Regions from separate parts of the Pseudomonas sp. 210_17 TE3656 genome, predicted to be linked through region 2. Evidence: predicted binding sites of a transcription regulator. Region 2 holds the regulator's gene; the other holds the start of a gene.
The links. Region 2 encodes sigma-54, which starts transcription at its own class of promoters, with help from an activator protein. Its sites were predicted from a motif close to ANTGGCATNNANNTTGCTNT; they were not measured.
Positions count from the first base shown of each region.

Region 1: glnA (type I glutamate--ammonia ligase) is a predicted target of sigma-54. The motif match lies at 1,198-1,217, and genes of this name have one in related genera.

Region 1 is NZ_JBTRBC010000001.1:2,243,739-2,247,477, reverse strand. It holds gene glnA (type I glutamate--ammonia ligase) at 1-1,102, opposite strand, end outside; gene thiI (tRNA uracil 4-sulfurtransferase ThiI) at 1,434-2,888, shown strand; gene typA (translational GTPase TypA) at 3,017-3,739, shown strand, end outside.
Region 2 is NZ_JBTRBC010000001.1:1,617,242-1,620,980, forward strand. It holds gene lptC (LPS export ABC transporter periplasmic protein LptC) at 1-63, shown strand, start outside; gene lptA (lipopolysaccharide transport periplasmic protein LptA) at 50-574, shown strand; gene lptB (LPS export ABC transporter ATP-binding protein) at 575-1,300, shown strand; gene ACVI9W_RS07655 (RNA polymerase factor sigma-54) at 1,480-2,973, shown strand; gene hpf (ribosome hibernation-promoting factor, HPF/YfiA family) at 3,051-3,359, shown strand; gene ptsN (PTS IIA-like nitrogen regulatory protein PtsN) at 3,372-3,739, shown strand, end outside.

The sequences.
Region 1 (3,739 bases), 630 kb from region 2:
ACGGGTTGGCCGACGGATCCGGGAAGCGCGCTTCGATACGGCGGGCTTTCGGGCTGGAAACGTAAGGGATACGGATCGAGGCGGAACGGTTGCGAGCCGAGTAGGCCAGCATGACCGGAGCTTCGAAGCCTGGAACCAGACGCTTGTAGGAGTTGGTCGACGGGTTGGTGAAGCCGTTCAGGGCCTTACCGTGTTTGATGATACCGCCGATGAAGTACAGGGCAGTGTCGGACAGGCCGGCATAGCCTTCGCCAGCGAAGGTGTTCTTGCCTTCTTTCCAGATCGACATGTGCACGTGCATGCCCGAGCCGTTGTCGCCGTACAGCGGCTTCGGCATGAAGGTGGCGGTGCGGCCGTAAGCATCGGCAACGTTGTGCACGACGTATTTCAGGGCCATCACTTCGTCAGCTTTCTTCACCAGGGTGTTGAACTTGACGCCGATTTCGTTCTGGCCGGCAGTCGCCACTTCGTGGTGGTGAACTTCGACGGTCTGACCCATTTCTTCCAGTGCGTTGCACATGGCAGTACGGATTTCGTGGTCGTGGTCGAACGGCGGAACCGGGAAGTAGCCGCCTTTCACGCCTGGACGGTGGCCTTTGTTGCCGCCTTCAACGTCCTGGTCGGACATCCACGAGCCTTGCTCGGAGAAGATCTTGAACATCGAGCCGGAAATGTCCGACTTGAACTTCACTTCGTCGAAGATGAAGAACTCAGGCTCTGGACCGGCGAACACGGTGTCACCGATGCCGGTGCTCTTGAGGTACTCTTCGGCACGCTTGGCGATCGCGCGCGGGTCACGGTCGTAACCCTGCATGCTCGAAGGATCGACGATGTCGCAGGTCAGGATCAGGGTCGGCTCTTCGGTGAACGGGTCCAGTACGGCGGTCTCGTCGACCGGCATCAGGATCATGTCCGAGGCTTCGATGCCTTTCCAGCCAGCGATGGAGGAACCGTCGAACATCTTGCCGACTTCGAAGAAGTCTTCCTCCAGCGCATCACGGGCCGGCATGGTCACGTGGTGCTGTACGCCCTTGGTGTCAGTGAAGCGCAGATCAATCCATTTAACGTCATGATCTTTGATGAGTTGAACCGACTTCGACATAGTGTCCTCCGGGTGGGGTAGAGCTAGCCTGTGCAGCCCTGGAATTTGGGTGATGCCGGGCGCGAATAGTCGGCCAAGGCAACCTGCATCACAAGGGAGCAAATTGCATGCCAGTGCCCCGGTTTGGAATTTTTGCCCGATTGCCAAGCATTTCAGGGGTGCCGGGCTGAAATTCGGGCAGTTTTCTGCACTCTTAAGAGGCGTAAGTGAAGCGGCATGCCTCATTTTGGTGCGCGGAAAACCTTCTGTAGATTAATTGGTTAAACCTTGAGCAATTTCCGCTATAATCCGCGCCCCACTTTTTTAGTCGGCAGCTCGCGCACAGTTTTTCATGAAACTAATCGTAAAAGTCTTCCCAGAGATCACCATCAAGAGCCGCCCGGTTCGCAAGCGCTTCATCCGTCAACTGGGCCGCAACATCCGTACCGTGCTCAAGGACCTCGATCCTGCGCTCGCGGTCAACGGTGTCTGGGACAACCTCGAGGTGGTCACCCACATCGAGGACGAGAAAGTCCTGCGCGAGATGACCGAGCGTCTGACCTGCATGCCGGGCATTGCCCACTTCCTGCAGGTCGATGAGTATCCGCTGGGTGACTTCGACGATATCGTCGCCAAGTGCAAGGCGCACTTCGGTCACCTGCTGGCCGGCAAGCGCTTCGCCGTACGCTGCAAGCGTGGCGGCCACCACGACTTCACTTCGATGGACGTCGACCGTTATGTCGGCAGCCAGCTGCGTCAGCAGTGTGGCGCCGCCGGTATCGACCTGCGCAACCCCGAGGTCGAGGTGCGCATCGAGGTGCGTGACAAGCGCCTGTACGTGATCCACAACCAGCACAAGGGCATCGGCGGCTACCCGCTGGGCGCGCTGGAGCAGACCCTGGTGCTGATGTCCGGTGGTTTCGACTCCACCGTGGCGGCCTACCAGATGATGCGCCGCGGCCTGATGACCCACTTCTGCTTCTTCAACCTTGGCGGCCGCGCCCACGAGCTGGGGGTGATGGAAGTCGCCCACTTCCTGTGGAAGAAATACGGCAGCAGCCAGCGCGTGCTGTTCGTCAGCGTGCCGTTCGAAGAAGTGGTCGGCGAGATTCTCGGCAAGGTCGACAACAGCTACATGGGCGTGACCCTCAAGCGCATGATGCTGCGCGCGGCGACCAATATTGCCGACCGTCTCGAGATCGATGCGCTGGTCACCGGCGAAGCGATCTCCCAGGTGTCGAGCCAGACCCTGCCGAACCTGGCAGTGATCGACTCGGCCACCGAGAAGCTGGTGTTGCGTCCGCTGCTGGCCAGCCACAAGCAGGACATCATCGACCAGGCCAACCAGATCGGCACTGCCGAGTTCGCCAAGCACATGCCTGAATACTGCGGCGTGATTTCGGTGAACCCGACCACCTGTGCCAAGCGTCACCGCGTCGACCATGAAGAGAAGCAGTTCGACATGGCCGTGCTCGAGCGCGCTCTGGAGCGCGCTCGTCTGATCTCCATCGACCACGTGATCGATGAACTCAGCCAGGATATTCAGATCGAAGAAGTCAGCCAGGCGCTGGCCGGGCAGGTGGTGATCGACATTCGTCACCCCGACGCCCAGGAAGACCAGCCCCTGGAACTGGACGGCATCGAGGTCAAGGCCTTGCCGTTCTACGCCCTGAACAGTCGCTTCAAGGAGCTGGACGCTACGCGCCAGTACCTGCTGTATTGCGACAAGGGTGTGATGAGTCGCCTGCATGCCCATCATTTGCTCAGTGAGGGACATGCCAATGTGCGCGTTTATCGTCCGACATAAAACGCCGGGGCTATATGGCGGGAGCATCCGCCATCGCCCCCCCGACCTGCGGGCCCGTTGAGCGCCATTCATTCATATTCGCCGCCTAGACTGGGCGGCAACCCGAATCCTCTGATCGAGATACACACGTGATCGAAAATCTGCGTAACATCGCCATCATCGCCCACGTTGACCATGGTAAAACCACCCTGGTCGACAAACTCCTGCGTCAGTCCGGCACTCTGGAGCGTAACGAGCTCAACGACGAGCGCGTCATGGACTCCAACGACCAGGAAAAAGAGCGCGGTATTACCATTCTGGCGAAAAACACCGCCATCAACTGGAACGGCTACCACATCAACATCGTCGACACCCCCGGCCACGCCGACTTCGGTGGCGAGGTTGAGCGTGTAATGTCGATGGTTGACTCGGTGCTGCTGCTGGTCGACGCTCAAGACGGCCCTATGCCGCAAACCCGTTTCGTGACCAAGAAGGCTTTCGAAGCCGGCCTGCGTCCAATCGTCGTGATCAACAAGGTTGACCGTCCGGGCGCACGTCCTGACTGGGTTCTGGACCAGATCTTCGACCTGTTCGACAACCTCGGTGCCACCGAAGAACAGCTGGACTTCAAAGTCGTCTACGCCTCGGCCCTGAACGGCATTGCCGGTCTGGACCACACCGAAATGGCCGAAGACATGACCCCGCTGTACCAGTCGATCGTCGACAACGTTCCAGCGCCAGCTGTTGACCGTGACGGTCCGTTCCAGATGCAGATCTCGGCACTGGACTACAACAGCTTCCTGGGTGTTATCGGTGTTGGCCGTATCGCCCGTGGCCGCGTCAAGCCGAACACCCCGGTTGTCGCTATCGAC
Region 2 (3,739 bases):
TATTTGAAAGACGGCAGGATGGACCTGCTGTCCAACGTAAGAGGACAGTATGAGGCTCGTTAAAACCCTCCCCTTTTTGCTCAGCCTGAGCGCAGCACTGGGAAGCGCGAGCGCCTGGGCCCTGCCGACCGACCGTGACCAGCCTATCCGCATTCAGGCCGACAACGCGCATCTGGATGACAAGAAAGGGGTCGCCACCTACACCGGCGACGTCATCATCACCCAAGGTTCGATGATGATCAAAGGCAACACCGTGACCATCACCCGCGCCGACTCCGGCGACATCGATGTGGTGACCTCGGTGGGCAACCTGGCCTACTTCGAGCAGCAACAGAGCGCTGCCAAGCCGGACAAGATGCAAGGCTACGCCGTGACCATCCAGTACCAGGCGCAAAAAGACCTGGTGGTGCTGACTGACCGCGCCAAAGTGGTCAACGAAGGCAATACCACCGAAGGCGAGAAGATCGTCTACAACACCAAGTCCCAGGTAGCGACTGCCGGTCGTGGCGGCAATGTGACCTCACCGCGCCAGCGTATCGACATGGTGATCCAGCCTAAGAAGAAGGCCGAGTAAATGGCGACCCTCAAAGCCCAGCACCTGGCCAAGAGCTACAAGAGCCGACAAGTGGTCCGCGACGTCAGCCTGTCGATCGACAGCGGCCAGATCGTCGGCCTGCTCGGCCCTAACGGCGCCGGCAAGACCACCTGCTTCTACATGATCGTCGGCCTGGTCCAGGCCGATCAGGGCCGTGTCCTGATCGACGATCTGGATGTCAGCCACCAGCCGATGCACGGCCGCGCCCGTGCCGGTATTGGTTACCTGCCCCAGGAAGCCTCGATCTTTCGCAAGCTTTCGGTTGCCGACAACATCATGGCGATCCTCGAGACCCGCAAGGACCTCGACACCGCCGGACGCCGCAAGGAACTGGAAAGCCTGCTGCAGGAGTTTCACATCAGCCACATTCGCGACAACCTCGGCATGAGCCTGTCCGGCGGCGAACGGCGCCGCGTGGAGATCGCTCGCGCCCTGGCCACTGCACCGAAGTTCATCCTGCTCGACGAACCCTTTGCCGGTGTCGACCCGATTTCGGTCGGCGACATCAAGCAGATCATCCATCACCTCAAGGCCAAGGGCATCGGTGTACTGATCACCGACCACAACGTCCGTGAAACCCTGGATATCTGCGAAACCGCTTACATCGTCAACGATGGCCAACTGATTGCCGAAGGCGATGCAGAGACCATCCTGGCCAACGATCTGGTCAAAGAGGTGTACTTGGGCCACGAGTTCCGCTTGTAAGTTCGAGGCGACAAAGCGCTTGCCAGGGGCAACTGTACCGGTGAAATCCGGCTTAATTGTTACAGCACCCTAGGCAAACGCTCCAATTTCAGGCATATAATTTGCTTAAAGTTGGCGCTTCGGTGCCCTTGTAGTGGATGGCGCATGTGCGCCGGCGAAAAAGGTGTTAAGCCCCTGCCATGAAACCATCGCTCGTCCTAAGAATGGGCCAGCAACTGACGATGACACCGCAGTTGCAACAGGCCATCCGTCTGCTCCAGCTTTCTACCCTGGACCTCCAGCAGGAAATCCAGGAAGCGCTGGAATCGAACCCGATGCTCGAACGCCAGGAAGAAGGCGACGACTTCGACAACAGCGACCCGATGGCGGATAACGCCGAAAGCAAGCCGGTCGCCGAAGTCCAGGACACCAGTTTCCAGGAAACCACGCCAACCGTGGACAGCCTGGAAGACGGCGAATGGAACGAGCGCATCCCCAACGAGCTACCGGTCGATACGGCCTGGGAAGACATCTACCAGACCAGCGCCAGCAGCCTGCCCAGCAACGACGATGACGAGTGGGACTTCACCACCCGCACTTCGGCTGGCGAAAGCCTGCAAAGCCACCTGCTCTGGCAGTTGAACCTGGCGCCGATGTCCGACACCGACCGGCTGATCGCGGTCACCCTGATCGACTGCATCAACAACCAGGGCTACCTCGACGAAACCCTCGAAGAAGTCTGCGAGTCCTTTGACCCGGAGCTGGATATCGAGCTCGACGAAGTCGAAGCCGTGCTGCACCGCATCCAGCAATTCGAACCGGCCGGCATCGGCGCCCGCAACCTCAGCGAGTGCCTGCTGCTGCAGCTGCGTCAACTGCCCGCCAGCACCCCCTGGATGGCCGAAGCCCAGCGCCTGGTCCGCGATTACATCGACCTGCTTGGCAGCCGTGACTACAGCCAGCTGATGCGGCGGATGAAACTCAAGGAAGACGAACTGCGCCAGGTCATCGAACTGGTCCAGAGCCTCAACCCGCGCCCCGGCTCGCAGATCGAATCCAGCGAAGCCGAATACGTGGTCCCTGACGTGATCGTGCGCAAGGACAACGAACGCTGGCTGGTCGAGCTCAACCAGGAAGCCGTGCCGCGCCTGCGGGTCAATCCGCAATACGCCGGATTCGTCCGCCGTGCCGACACCAGCGCCGACAACACCTTCATGCGCAACCAGTTGCAGGAAGCCCGCTGGTTCATCAAGAGCCTGCAGAGCCGCAACGAAACCCTGATGAAGGTTGCCACCCAGATCGTCGAGCACCAACGTGGTTTCCTCGATCACGGCGACGAAGCAATGAAGCCGCTGGTATTGCACGACATCGCCGAAGCGGTGGGCATGCACGAGTCGACCATTTCCCGGGTCACCACCCAGAAATACATGCATACGCCGCGTGGGATTTACGAGCTGAAGTATTTTTTCTCCAGCCACGTCAGCACCTCCGAAGGCGGTGAATGCTCGTCCACAGCGATTCGCGCGATCATCAAAAAACTGGTTGCAGCGGAAAATCAGAAAAAGCCATTGAGTGACAGCAAGATCGCTGGTTTACTGGAGGCACAAGGTATCCAGGTAGCCCGTCGCACCGTCGCCAAGTACCGCGAGTCCCTCGGCATTGCACCGTCGAGTGAGCGTAAGCGACTGATGTAGCCCCTGAGATAGCCATAGCAGTTCAGTGGCAGGCGCAATACCTGCCTCTTATGCACGGGCAACAAAGGAGAAGCTGTATGCAAGTCAATATCAGTGGACAGCATGTAGAAGTCACCCAGCCGCTGCGCGAGTACGTCGAACAGAAACTGAAACGGCTGGAAGGGCACTTCGACAAGATTACCAATGTGACGGTAATCATGAAGGTCGAGAAGCTGCAGCAGAAAATTGAAGCGACGCTGTTTATTCCCGGCGGCGAAGTGGTTGCAAATGCCGAACACACAGACATGTATGCAGCGATCGATGCCTTGACCGACAAGCTCGACCGCCAACTGAAAAAACACAAGGAAAAACAGCAAAGCCTGCTGCAAGGTGCAGCGGCCCGCTGATCCCCCTCATCCATGATCCGACTTGAAACCATCCTGACCCCCGGCCGTTCCCTGGTGAACGCGCCGGGAGGCAGTAAAAAGCGTGCACTCCAGGAAATCGCCACCCTGATCGACCGGGAAGTTCCGGACCTGGAGATGCAAGACGTTTTTGAAGCCCTGTTTGCCCGGGAGAAACTCGGGTCGACCGGTTTTGGTAATGGCATTGCCATTCCACACTGCCGCCTGAAAGGCTGCTCATCCCCCATCAGCGCCCTGATACACCTGGATGCACCGATTGACTATGACGCCATCGATGGCGCCCCGGTCGATTTGCTGTTTGTCCTGCTGGTTCCCGAAGCGGCCACTGATGCGCACCTTGAGCTGTTGCGCCAAATTGCCAG